Regions from separate parts of the Leuconostoc mesenteroides subsp. mesenteroides ATCC 8293 genome, predicted to be linked through region 1. Evidence: riboswitches for the same ligand, from Rfam matches in the RefSeq annotation. Region 1 holds a riboswitch; the other holds the start of a gene.
The links. Region 1 has a riboswitch for FMN ahead of LEUM_RS06325 (ECF transporter S component). Riboswitches for the same ligand answer to the same signal wherever they lie in the genome.
Positions count from the first base shown of each region.

Region 2: linked by a shared signal. The riboswitch ahead of ribD (bifunctional diaminohydroxyphosphoribosylaminopyrimidine deaminase/5-amino-6-(5-phosphoribosylamino)uracil reductase RibD) and the one ahead of LEUM_RS06325 (ECF transporter S component) in region 1 are both predicted to bind FMN.

Region 1 is NC_008531.1:1,282,063-1,289,003, forward strand. It holds gene rpsA (30S ribosomal protein S1) at 1-508, opposite strand, end outside; gene cmk ((d)CMP kinase) at 603-1,280, opposite strand; gene LEUM_RS06320 (hypothetical protein) at 1,295-1,852, opposite strand; gene LEUM_RS06325 (ECF transporter S component) at 1,926-2,516, opposite strand; FMN riboswitch at 2,615-2,751, opposite strand; gene LEUM_RS06330 (pseudouridine synthase) at 2,780-3,529, opposite strand; gene scpB (SMC-Scp complex subunit ScpB) at 3,522-4,121, opposite strand; gene LEUM_RS06340 (segregation and condensation protein A) at 4,114-4,890, opposite strand; gene LEUM_RS06345 (hypothetical protein) at 4,857-5,231, opposite strand; gene xerD (site-specific tyrosine recombinase XerD) at 5,237-6,133, opposite strand; gene LEUM_RS06355 (CvfB family protein) at 6,130-6,941, opposite strand, start outside.
Region 2 is NC_008531.1:806,750-813,690, forward strand. It holds gene LEUM_RS04000 (dimethylarginine dimethylaminohydrolase family protein) at 1-702, shown strand, start outside; FMN riboswitch at 824-961, shown strand; gene ribD (bifunctional diaminohydroxyphosphoribosylaminopyrimidine deaminase/5-amino-6-(5-phosphoribosylamino)uracil reductase RibD) at 1,084-2,118, shown strand; gene LEUM_RS04010 (riboflavin synthase) at 2,118-2,708, shown strand; gene LEUM_RS04015 (bifunctional 3,4-dihydroxy-2-butanone-4-phosphate synthase/GTP cyclohydrolase II) at 2,711-3,904, shown strand; gene ribH (6,7-dimethyl-8-ribityllumazine synthase) at 3,929-4,399, shown strand; gene LEUM_RS04025 (cation-translocating P-type ATPase) at 4,834-6,941, shown strand, end outside.

The DNA.
Region 1 (6,941 bases):
GTGCCTTGGCAGCATCAATTTCAATAACTTGTGCTTTAATATCTTTATTCTTAAACTGGTTCAAATCTGACACGAAACGATCAGCAACCATTGATGCGGGTACAAAGCCACGAACACCATTAACATCGACAACTAAACCACCACGTACAGCATTGATAACTTTAGCATCAACTGTATCACCTTCACCAAATGACAAGTTTTCCCATGCCTTACGTGCTTCCAAGCGCTTCTTTGACAACAAGTAAGATACGCCTTCCTTGTCGCTTGTTACATTAGAGATGACAACAGCTTCAACACTGTCGCCAACCTTCAATTCGTCTGCCAGATTAATGTTACGATCGTCTGAGTACTCACGCGCTGGCACAACTCCTTCTTCACCGGTATGCAAACCAATAACTGCTTGGTTATCGTTATCAACGGCTAGTACTTCGCCCGTAACGACATCTCCTACCTTAATTTGATCTGCACTCTCGAGAGCTGCTAAAAGCTCGTTGTTTGTTTCACTCATGACGTCAAACGTCCTCCTACAATTTACACTATGAATATAGTGTACCAAATATTTTAGTTCTTGTATAGTAAAAAACACGGTTTAACCGTGTAAATTAGAAACTAATATTATTTTCGATAATGTTGGCTATTTTAGCCACAACATCGTCAATACTTTGTCCCGTTGTATCCACTAAAATAGCGTCCTTCGCTTGTGTTAATGGACTAATTTGACGATGAGAATCTTTGTAATCTCGCGCTTCAATTTCGCGCTTCAATGTTTCGAGATCAGTAGTCATCCCTTTAGCAACATTTTCTTTATAACGTCGTTGGGCACGTTCATCAACACTTGCTACAAGAAAAATTTTGACATCTGCTTCTGGTAACACAGTTGTGCCGATATCGCGGCCGTCCATAATCACACTGTTGTTATTAGCTATTTCACGTTGACGATTGACTAAATTAGAACGTACATCCGCAAAGGAAGCCACTACAGACACATTGTTTGTCACTTCAGCGGAACGAATTTCCTCCGTGACATCGGTATCATTCAAAAATACACGTTGAACTGGTGTACTAGGTTCAAAGCGTATTTCCGTTTGTGACAATAAGTTTTTTATTTTTTCTTCATCATTATAAGCAATGCCGTTCTTTTTTGCAGCTAAAGTTATTGTTCTGTACATTGCACCTGTGTCAACATACACATAATTTAGCTTTGTTGCTAAAATTTTGGCAATAGTAGACTTACCGGCAGAAGCTGGGCCATCAATGGCAACTTGAAAATTCGTCATAATAATAAAAAGTCCTCTTACTGAATGTTTAGTGCAGTACCAGCATACTGTGTGTAATTATCAACTGTTAACCCTGGATTTAATGCAATAACTTGGCTAGTTGTCATCCCGTGTGTAACTGCAAAATTATACAACGTTTGACTAGCACCCAAAACTGCAGTAGTGGTTGTGGAACTACTTGATGCTGAACTTGATTCAGCCGTCTCAGTAGAAGATGAACTAGCAGATTCCTCACTTGAAGCAGCTTCACTGCTACTTACTGATTCTTCTTCAGAAGAACTTGATGCACTTGACTCGGAAGATGATGATTCAGAAGACTCAGAAGACGTAGATTTAGTAGTTGATGAACGCTTTGTACTTGAAGAAACAGCCGTTTGTGGCTTTGATGATTTTTGATTAGCAATCATGCCATACACAGGTACAAAAGATATAACTGCAAGCGCTAATACAACAAGCAGAACACGAAATCCTTTATTTGGGGATTTTGAATCTGACTTTCGGGAAAATTTTGGTTCGAGTTTATCTTTTTTGGGCCGCTTTGAGCGGCTCATGTTGTTTGGGTCAAAATCGTTCATAGAAACGACCTCCATTTTATTGGTTCACATAAAATTTTACCACACCAACACCGACTTTGCTCATAATGTTTTGTTAAGAATGAAACCTTCTCTGGAGCGGCTGTATTGCCCTTAATATGATCATACTCACGACAAACCATATAATACCCTCGATAAGATTGAACGGTAATACCATACCGATAAAATAGTTTTTTAAACCAATGAATTTAGCAATGTCGAAATTAGCAAACCTCGCATACAAAGGTATAGCTACAAACCAATTGATGACAATCGCAACAATTGTCATGACAAACGTGCTGCTTATTAACGGCAGGATTTTTTTTTGCCAATTACTATACTGCTCAAGGTTGGGCATTGTAATTTTTAAGACTGTGATAAAGGCCAAAACAACCAGTAAATTAACCGGTAGTCCTAAATAAGTGTTAACCCCCTCATTTGCCAAAATTAACTTTAGCAAGGTACGAATTAAAATGACCCACAGTGAAGCAGAATAATTTAACCAATATAAGCCAATGACAACTGGTACGATTGAAAAATCTAGTTTCAAAAAATCGGCACTAGGAATGATTGGCACTTGGGGAAACAGCATCAAACCAAATGAAATAGCGCTTAGTATTGCAATTAATGTAGTACGTTGCACTCGCGTTACAGGAATAATTGACATATTTCTTTCCTCTTGTTTGCTCACCTCACCAGTAGATGCAAACAAAAAACCACAGATTTTGTCAGGGTACAACAAAAAATGCAGCTTTCACTTTCTTTTTTAGACTTCTTTATACCCGACTTTACGGTCGGCTCTGGATTTTGACCAGATCAGCTGCAAAAGCAGGTCGCGGGCTTACCATGAAAATTCATGTCTCACCGCCGGTTGGGACTTACACCCGACCCTGAAGTTATTATTAAATTTGATTTTATTGTATCACGGTGTTACTTACGACGCAACAATTTGTAATCTTGTGCCTTTAAGCGTTTGATCTCTACGCTTGTTAATTTACGATACTCGCCCGGCTGTAGACCAGTGACATCAAAAAAGGCATACTGCTCACGCTTAAGCTTTTGCACTGGTAGGCCAACCTTTGCGAGCATGTTTTTGACCTGATGATTACGGCCTTCATGAATAGTTAGACGGACCATACTTGTTCTTTTTGTCGGCTCAATTCTTTCAATGGAAACACGAGCTGGCGCAGTTTTACGTCCTTTTAGGACCACTCCACGTTTCAAAGGAGCTAGCTTTTCTTCGGTTGCAATGCCTTCAACCTTTGCAACATAAGTCTTATCGACTTTAGTTTTAGGATGCATTAATTGATTAGCCACTACACCATCATTTGTTAATAACAAAACACCAGTTGTATCATAATCTAGACGGCCAACTGGATAAACACGTTGATCCACATCCTCTAAAATATCCAATACCGTACGACGACCTTTTTCATCATCATTGGTTGTCACAACCCCACGAGGCTTATTTAACAGGTAATAAACTAACTTCTCACGCCCTTCAATTGGCGCACCGTCGACCTGTACTTTATCATTTGCAGTAACTTTCGTACCTAATTCGGTAACAGTTTGCCCATTAACTTGGACACGCCCATTGATGATCAATTCTTCTGCGCCCCGTCGGGACGCTAGACCCGCTTGGGCAATAATTTTTTGCAGTCTCTGTGCTTCTTCAGACATTTTCTTTTTCACTTTCTGATTGATGTACATCAAATGCACTCGTAAATAGTTCGCCATCAATATCATCACCTAAATCTAACATATTAAAATCAGGTAACGGAGGTAATTCTTCAATACTTTTCAAACCAAAATAATCCAAAAATTCATCGGTGGTACCAAACATGATGGGACGTCCTGGTTCGTCTTTTCTGCCAACTTCGTGGACTAGTTGCCGTAATGCTAGCTTCTGTAAAGTTCCTGAGGATTGCACACCACGAATTGTATCAATTTCAACACGTGTAATTGGTTGCTTATAAGCGACAATAACTAGTGTTTCGAGTTGTGCTTGCGATAATGTTGCATTTACAGGTGAATCAAAATACTGTTTTACTGTGCCACCAAGTTCCGGTTTAGTCACTAGGCGATACACATCGTCACTTTCACGAATTTGTAATGCACTACTTAAATCAGTATCATACTTTAACACAAGTTCTTCAAGCAATCCTTGTATTGCTGAACGATCAAATCCAGTGATAATGCTCATATTTTTCACGGAAATGCCCTCATCGCCAGATACGAACAATAGTGCTTCTATTTGACTTAAATTATTCATCTTCGCCAAACGCCTCAATTTCTACATAAATTTCTTGTTGTTGGTGCTCTTGGTGTAATTTTAATCTTTTATCTTTGGCCATTTCTAATAACGCCAAAAAGGTGACTACCAAATGCTCCCGCTCGTAAATATCATCAAAAAAAGAAGCAAATGGAATCATATCCCCCGTTTGATGCTGTAAGAAATGTTTATTGATGTTGTTAACAGCTTCCTCAAGAGAATATGTTTCCGCAGTAACATGCCTTCTGATGGGCTTTTCCTGCTTTTTTCGCCGCAATAGTTGAGCAAATGCTGTTTGTAAATCCCCTAACGATAAACCAGGAGCTAAAGTTATGGGATGTTTCAAATTATCAGGAGCCTTCATTTGAGTACGTGGAAAGGATTGTTGTTTTAATTGTTCACGTTCACGCAAAGATTCGCTTGCCACTTGAAATTGTTTGTAGGTCAATAATTGTAGCATCAGCTCTTCACGTGGATCCGCATACTCTTCATCTACGGCATAATCATCTGGCTCTTCTTCTGGTAACAAATCAGCGGACTTTATCTTAACTAAAGTAGCAGCCATCACTAAATATTCACTTGCTACATCAAGCTGCATAGCCTGTTGTGCATGAATAAAATCTAAATACTGAGATGTAATGTCAGCAATTTTCAAATCAAAAATATTCATCTCGGATTTCTTAATTAAGTGTAATAACAGATCGATTGGCCCTTCAAAATCACTTAATTTAATTGTTAGACCGTTTTTCGCGATGTTGCTTTTCTCCATTTGTTAATTAACTTTTGATTATCCAAGGTACCCATTAAGAAGGCTTCAGAATGTTGCTCTTGATAATCAGAAATCATGTCGAAGTAGTTTCTGACACTGCGTGACTCTGGGGTTAAGGCAACATGACGAATTATAGCAATATTATTATTATAAATCTCAACACCTAGAACACCAAGTACTTGTCCTTGAGACTCTTTTTGCCAAACATATAAAGATCTTGCTTCATTATCATGATACCATGCTATTTCCGCATTTAAATGAGATATTTCACGTAGCCCTGGCAGCAACGATAAAATACCCATAATTGTTTTTTCATCTGATTGTCTTGATTGTGTCAACATAATTTTTACGCTCTGGGGTGGTATTCATCATACACTTCACTAAGTCTTTTTTTCGAAATATGGGTATAAATTTGTGTTGTCGAAATGTCCGCATGCCCCAATAATTCTTGAACTATACGCAAATCAGCACCGTTCTCTAAAATATGGGTAGCAAAAGAATGACGAAGTGTATGGGGAGAAACATCTTTAGTTATTCCAGCAGTTGTTACCAACTTTTTTATAATCTTCCATATTCCCTGTCGTGAAATTTGATTTCCACGATCGTTTAAGAAAACATAAGGAGACTCTTTGTCTTTAAGTAAAACGATACGGCTTTCATTAAAATATCGAGTCAGCCAATCAATCGCAATTTCACCAATTGGAATAATACGTTCTTTGTCACCTTTTCCGAGTGTTTGAATCAGTCCCAATTGCAAATGAAGGTCACTCATTTTTAAATTAACCAATTCACTGACACGCAAACCAGTTGCGTACATCACTTCTAGCAATGTTCTATTTCGAAGACCAAGTGGTGTATCTTCTATCGGTGCTTGTAATAAACGGTCAATTTCCTCTATGCTCAAAACTGCTGGTAGGTGCTCTGCTTTTTTGGGTGGGCGAACATCATTCATTGGATTATGAGCGACGACTTTTTCTCGCACTAAATAGCCAAAAAAGTTACGCAATGTCGTAACCATTCTAATCACTGAACTATTGGATTTTCCTAGATCTCTGAGTTTATTCAACCACGACAAGATAACAATATGATCAACTTGATCAAGCACCAGTTTCTCACCATTTAGATACTCACCAAATTGTACCAAATCTTGGTGGTAACTCTTAATTGTATTTTCAGATAAGCCACGTTCAATTCGAATATAGTGTAGATAATCCACTATCGCATTGTCAATTTCTTGCATCATTTCTCAACTAATTTTATACCATCGTCAATTTGTTCAATTAGTCTATCCTTGTATAAATGACCCAAGGCTCGTTTGAACTGACTCTTACTAAATCCAAATTGACGCTTGATTGCCTCTGGGTTACTTTTATCATTGAATGGTAAGAAATGATCCGCCCGTCGTTGCAATTGCAACAATAAGAATTGTGCATCCTCATCCATGGTCTTATAGGCCAAAGGTTTCAGTGATAGATTTAATGTGCCATCATCACGGACGCCGATAACACGTGCATCTACAACTTGTCCTAAACGTGGCTCATCGTCACGTTGCGAAGGATGAATAAAACCAAGATAATATTCATCAGTAATAACCAAAGTACCTGCCATTTTGTTACGATAAACTGTGGCTTTAACTGTGGTCGACTTCATACTTTCCGGTGCGCGACGCGATACAGCATTAATAATATGCTGTTGTGCTATTTCACCCCACAAACGGCCTTTATGATCTTCTTTAATGGCAATCATCAATTTGTCGCCTTTTTGTGGCCAAAGTGTTGAAATCGTTGGTAGATCATCAAGAGAAACAACGATATCCTTATTCGGCAAACCGATTGAAACAAAGACGCCCAAATCATGTCGATTCGCTACGACTGTTCCCCAACCGTATACTGATTTCTGTACAGCAGGCGTTTTCTTGGTAATTTGTAATTTGTGTCCTTCATTTTCATATGCAAAGCCAGTCACAAATCCACCGATTTTGAGAGGCTTCTCAAGTTCTGACTTATCAATTTCATATGTAAAGCCGTCGACTTGTGCAAAGAAATATTTTT
Region 2 (6,941 bases), 480 kb from region 1:
GATTCGGTAACCCCAACAAAGCTAGATCCCTATGGAATGGGGCAAATGTATGCACGAGATAGTGCTATGAGCGTTGGAGAACATTTTATTGAAGGAAATGTTCAAATTGAAATGCGAAAAATTGAACGACGTGGGTATCAAAGAATTGTTGCAGCTATTAACGATAAGAATCAGGTGCACACGTTAAATCAAAAGGATAAAATATATCTGGAGGGTGGTGACGTTATCGTTAACTATCCTTATGTATTCGTCGGCATTGGTAAATATGCTAGTAATGAAGCTGGTGCAAAATGGCTACAAAGTATTTTAGACAAGGACTATGAGAATGAAATCGTCGATAAACCGTGGAAAGTAGTACCAGTGTATTTGAATGATGATGCAATTTTGCACTTGGATTGTTGTATGACCATTATTGGTCCAAAAACTGCTATTATCCATAAACCTGTCTTAAAAGACTTACCGAAAGAACTGGTCGATTATAAATTTATTGATATTGATGCAAAAACCAGAAAAGAGATGGGTGGGAATGTTTTAGTTATTGGGCCTAAAAAAGTTATTGTGCAAAAAAGACATACAGCGTTGCAAGAGGCTTTAAAAAATGAAGGTTATACGGTCATCCCTATCGTGTTTACATGGCATTCACTATTAGACGGTGCACTAAGATGTGCATCATGCCCGTTAGTGAGAGAAAAAAATGAGTAAAAAGGGTGTTTAGGGCGACTTTTTACTTTTTTGCTGTCTACAGAATAAGAATTAAAAAGCGTAAAAAATATTTTTGATTGACATTGTAGAATTCTAATGATAAATTAGTTTTGTTAAATAATTTAATCTTCGGGGCAGGGTGTAATTCCCGACCGACGGTGATGGTGAATAACCTCAGTCCGTGACCCGCGATATTTTCGCGGTTGACACAGTGAAATTCTGTGACCGACAGTTAAAGTCTGGATGGGAGAAGATTTGAAATAGTTTAGACGATGCTTTTTTAGATTGTCTAGGTTTTTTGAATTAATCTAAACTACTATAAACCCGATGTGTATTTTTAACGCATCGGGTTTTTTGTCCTGAAAAATTCAGGAGGTAAGTATGAATGATTTAACATGGATGAAGCTCGCTGCAGATGAGGCAATTCGAGCAATGCCGTATCAAACTTTTGAAAATCCTAGGGTTGGTGCAGTAATTGTTAAAGATGGTCAGGTTATCACGACAGGATATCATGAAAAGTTTGGTGAAGCGCATGCTGAAATAAATGCTTTTAATCGTGTCAAAAACAAGACCGAATTTTTAGGTGCTACGCTTTATGTCACTTTGGAGCCGTGTTCCACGCAGGGAAAAGTAGGCTCTTGTGCAGTTCAAATTCAAAATTGGGGACTGAAGCGTGTGGTTGTTGGTAGCATTGATCCGAATCCGTCAACAAATGGAAAGGGAATTAAAATGCTAAGATCAGCTGGTATCACTGTCGATGTTTTGAATACAGTTGAAAATAAAGAGATCAACCCTGCATTTCATTATTTTTATACCACACGACTACCATATGTTCAGTTGAAACTTGCCATGTCTCAAAACGGATTTGTTGCTGAAAAATTTGGAAAACGAAAAAAACTGACTGATGAGCTAGCTGATACTGATGTACACCGAGAGCGTGCAACTAGAAGTGCAATAATGATTGGCAGCGAGACCATGATCACAGATCAACCAATGTTAACTGTACGGCACATCAATATCAGTCATAAACAACCATTGAGAGTTGTTATTGATCGTCGTGGACGGTTGCAAAATACAAACTTTGATTTTTCAAATAATTGGCTGATATATACGGAAAATGTTCTATTTTCAAAACAGCATTCTTATGTCAAATTAATGTCTGGTGCGCTTAAAGATATATTAATAGATTTAGCCAAACAAAATATTCAATCTGTGATGGTTGAAGGCGGACCAAGTTTGATTCACTCATTTTTGAAAGAAAACTTGTGGCAAGAAATGCTAATTTATACAACAGATAAAGTATTATCTAAAGATAGTCTGAAAGGAATATCTGTTAGCCAAAAGCCTAAAAATGAAGTGCAAGTTGGCAATGCTGTCAAAAAAGTCTATATCAATCATCAAGGGGGAACGCAATAATGTTTACAGGTATTACACAAGAAGTTGGTCGTTTAATAAGCATTTATCAGCGTAATGACAAAGAAATGCGCTTGAAAATTGCTGCATCCGAGGACTATTTTTCTGATAGCAGAGTAGGCGATAGCATTATGGTTGATGGCGTTTGTTTAACAATTAATCAGCTAGAATCAAATTATGCTGAATTCGATATTATGGTACCGACTTTTGAAACGACCATTGTTAAATTCTATCAAGTTGGGCAAAAAGTAAACTTGGAGAAAGCACTTTTAGTTTCCAACCGATTTGATGGTCACTTTGTTCTAGGTCATGTAGATCAGACAGCTGAAGTAGTCAAAAAAGAGTACAGTGAAGAAACCACATTGTTAACTTTTAAATTAGCAGACCGTCAACAAATAAATCAAATCGTCAATAAAGGTTCAGTTACTATTTCAGGTGTGAGCCTAACCATTGTTCAAGCGAGAGAAGATGTATTTCAAGTTGGTCTAATACCACTTACATTAACCAAGACAACTTTGGGATTATTGCATGAACGAGATTTGGTAAATGTTGAAACTGATATTTTGGCGAAATATTTAATGAAAGGAAAGTAATAATGACAAGTACTACAGAAAAAGTTAAAACAGCAGTTAAAGAGTTGAAAAAGGGTAAGCTGATTATTTTGAGCGATGACAAAAAAAGAGAACATGAAGGAGATTTGGTCGGTTTAGCATCATTTGTGACGGCAGCTACGGTCAATGAAGCCCTTTCAATTGCAAGGGGTGTTCTAGCTGTACCAATCACTAAATCTCGTGCTGATGAACTCGGGTTAGACCAAATGACGACGCATAATTCTGAAAAATTTGGGACAAAGTTCACTGTGAGCGTTGATCATATTGACAGCACGACGGGTGTTTCTGCGTATGAACGTGCTGCCACAATCAAAAATTTAGCTAATCTAAGTACAACATCTGTTGACTTTGAGACGCCTGGTCATATTTTCCCATTAGTCGCTGAAGATGGTGGCGTACTGACAAGACAGGGACATACAGAAGGGGCTGTTGAGTTAGCTAAAATAGCTGGTGTGCCGCCTGTGGCGTATATAATAGAAATTTTGGCACAAGACGGAAAAATGGCTCGAGAAAAAGAACTTAAAGAATTAGCGAAAAAACACGATATATTTCAATTATCAATGCAGGATCTAATTAATTACCGAGAAGACCAAAAACAAGCAGGTATTGACGAGGGACCAACGGTATATTTACCAACTCAATACGGTGATTTTCATTTGACGGAGTTTAGCGTGAATGATGAAGAAAAATCTGATTTGCTTATTCAAAGCAGTCGAAGTTTTGATCAAATTCCCTTAGTTCGCTTACACTCCGAGTGTTTAACCGGCGAAATATTTGGTTCACAACGTTGTGAATGCGGTCCTCAACTGAGAGAAGCGCTCAAAACAATAAATAAGCAAGGTGGGGCTCTTGTTTATCTTCGTCAAGAAGGTCGTGGTATTGGACTTCATGAAAAACTAAAAAGTTATGTGTTGCAAGAAAATAAGTTTGATACGTATGATGCGAATGTTCACTTAGGGCATTTGCCGGATGAACGGGACTATAAAAAGGCTGCCAAAATTTTGAAAATATCAGGATTAACCAAAATTCGCTTATTAACGAATAATCCGGATAAAGTACAGTCGTTAATTGACGAAGGTATTGAGGTTATTGAACAGGTACCCTTAATTACGGGCATTAATGATAAGAATGAACAATATATGCAAACAAAAAAGGAAAAATTTAATCACAAGCTGTGATTGACATTAAGAAGGTAAATAAAAATGATTTATAAAGCTAAGTTAATTGATCAAACAAATAAAAAAATTGCAATTGTGGCCAGCAAGTTTAATGATTTAATTGTTAAACAACTTATTTCTGGCGCGCAAGAATCTCTAGAAATGCATGGTATTGATGAGAGTAATATTGATATTATTTGGGTACCAGGAGCTTTGGAAATTCCAATGGTTGCGAAAAGAATAGCGCAGGTTCAAAAATATGATGGTATTGTAACACTAGGTGCTGTAATAAAAGGAGACACAGATCATTATGACCTTGTTATTAATGGTGTTGCTAACGGCATTTCTCAAATAAGTTTAAGTACAGATGTACCAATTGTTTTTGGGGTGTTGACTACAGATACTTTAGAGCAAGCACAGCAACGGTCAGGTGCCAAATCAGGAAACAAAGGGGCCGAAGTTGCACTCAGTTTGTTGGAGCTTATTAATATCTTTGAGCAAATAAAATCCATTTGATAAGCGTTTCTCATATTGCGGATATTGTTTTCATTTTCTATTCTTTTTTTTACGTATAATACAGCGTTTGTTCAGTTATGTTACAATAGAAGTATCATACTAATTAGATAAGAATAATCATTTTTATTCTTCTTTTATCATATTCTCATATATCATGAGAGAATAAATTTTGACAGCGAAGAGCGTAACTGAGTTACGTAGAGACATACAATGACTAATTTAAGATGGAAATGATTCATTTTTATCTATAAAGCGCAATGATCAATCAAGTGAGTGTTAGGGACTTCGCTTGAATTGATCATTATTGTTGCGCTTGTTCTTGAATAGTATGCAACTGCCAACACGAACACGCTGGGAAAAACGTGTCGTGGCCACATTTTATCATGTGGTTTTATAATCTTTCCATAAGCAGTAAACAAAAAGGAGGACACTAAATGGAAGCATTCCGAAGAGGTGTTAAGGAAACAATCGCATCGCATCACGTTGATATGGGGAAAGGCTTAGATGCTGAGCAAGTTTCTAAAAATCGTGAAGAATATGGTGCCAACGTTTTTGTAGCTGAAAAAAAAGTTTCATTGTTGAAAAAAATCTTAATCAGCCTAAATGATGTTGCTACAATTATCTTGCTAATTGCAGCAGTTATTTCGTTTGTTGCTACATACTTAGAAGATACTGGGAACTATTTTGAAAGTCTCTTAATTATTGGTATTGTCGTTATTAACTCGGTCTTATCAATCGTTCAGGAAGGAAAAGCTGAAGATTCATTAGCAGCCTTGCAAAATCTCAATCGAACGCAAGTTAAAGTTTTACGTGATGGACAGATAGAACAGATTGACGCGGATGATGTTGTGCTTGGTGATGTATTGGTTGTCGAAAATGGTAGCGCAATCGCCGCTGATGCCCGGTTAATTGAGGCTATTGAGCTTCAAGCTGAAGAGTCTGCTTTAACAGGTGAAAGTTTGCCGGTTGAAAAGAATGCAGATGCCACGTTTAAACCAGACGATGAAGTTGGTCTTGGAGAACGAATTACGATGGTATATCGTGGGACGACGATTGTTAACGGTCATGGACGAGCAATTGTTACAGCCGTTGGTATGCAGACTGAAATGGGTAAAATTGCAAGTCTACTTAGTAATGAGTCAAAAATTCCACTAACACCATTGCAACGACGTTTAGTTCAATTAGGAAAAAATATCTCTTGGGTAGCTATAGGTGCCGCAGTGGTTGTGCTTGGGCTAGGTATTTACCAGGGCATGGATTTGAAGCATATCTTTTTGACAGCAATTTCGCTGGCCGTTGCGGTTGTTCCAGAAACATTAGCAGTAATTGTTACAATGACGCTGGCGCTTGGCGTCCAACGAATCGCACAAAAGCATGCGATTATTCGACGGTTACCAGCAGTAGAAACCTTGGGAACAACGAATGTTATTGCTTCCGATAAAACGGGTACATTAACGCAAAATAAGATGACTGTTCGAAGGGTGTGGCAAGATGAACAGGATCATTTGACTAATATTGCAGATGGATTGGACGATGCTACTAAGGAAGTGTTATCTTTGGCAGCCATATCAACCAATGTTTCGGTTAAAACTGTTGAGGGACAGACTGTTTATGATGGTCTACCAACAGAAGTAGCGTTAGTAAGAGCTATTGATAAAGAAGCGACACGGGAAGAGTTGTTAGAAAAGTATCCGCTAGTCGAACAGATACCGTTTAATTCGACGAAAAAAAGAATGACCACCGTCCATAAGCAACCAGAAGGTGGCTACATTGCGATTACCAAAGGTGCATTTGATGTTTTGCTTCCAATGATTAAGCATGGAAATCGTGATAAAGCTGAAAGTGTTAACAAAACTTTCGGTGGACAGGCATTACGTGTTCTGACGATTGCTAAAAGAACATTTGATGTTATGCCGGAAGCGCCAACACAAGAATTTTATGAACAAGATTTGACATTGGTGGGGCTAGTTGGTATTATCGATCCGCCACGCCCAGAATCGGCACCAGCAGTTGAAAAGGCTCGTCTTGCAGGTGTTAGAACAATTATGATTACCGGAGATCACGTTGAAACGGCTAGTGCAATTGCACGTGAAATTGGCATTTTACGTAATAGGGATAAAACAATTACAGGTTCAGAGTTAGCTAAATTATCAGACAAAGAGCTAGATGGTAATGTCCAGAAGTACAGCGTATATGCCCGTGTAACACCAACTGACAAAATTAGAATTATTAAATCATGGCAACGTCAAGATGCAACCATTGCGATGACTGGAGATGGTGTCAACGATGCTCCAGCATTAAAAGCAGCAGATGTTGGTATTTCGATGGGTGAGACAGGGACAGATGTTGCCCGTGAAGCTTCGGACATCATTTTGACAGACGATAATTTTGCGACGATTATTAATGCTATTTCTGAAGGACGTGGTGTTTATGTTAAAGTTCGAAAGACAATTAATTTCTTATTAAGTGCCAATATATCCGAGTTATTAGTGATCTTGATAGCCATGTTGCTGGGGTGGGGCTCGCCATTGCTACCCGTACA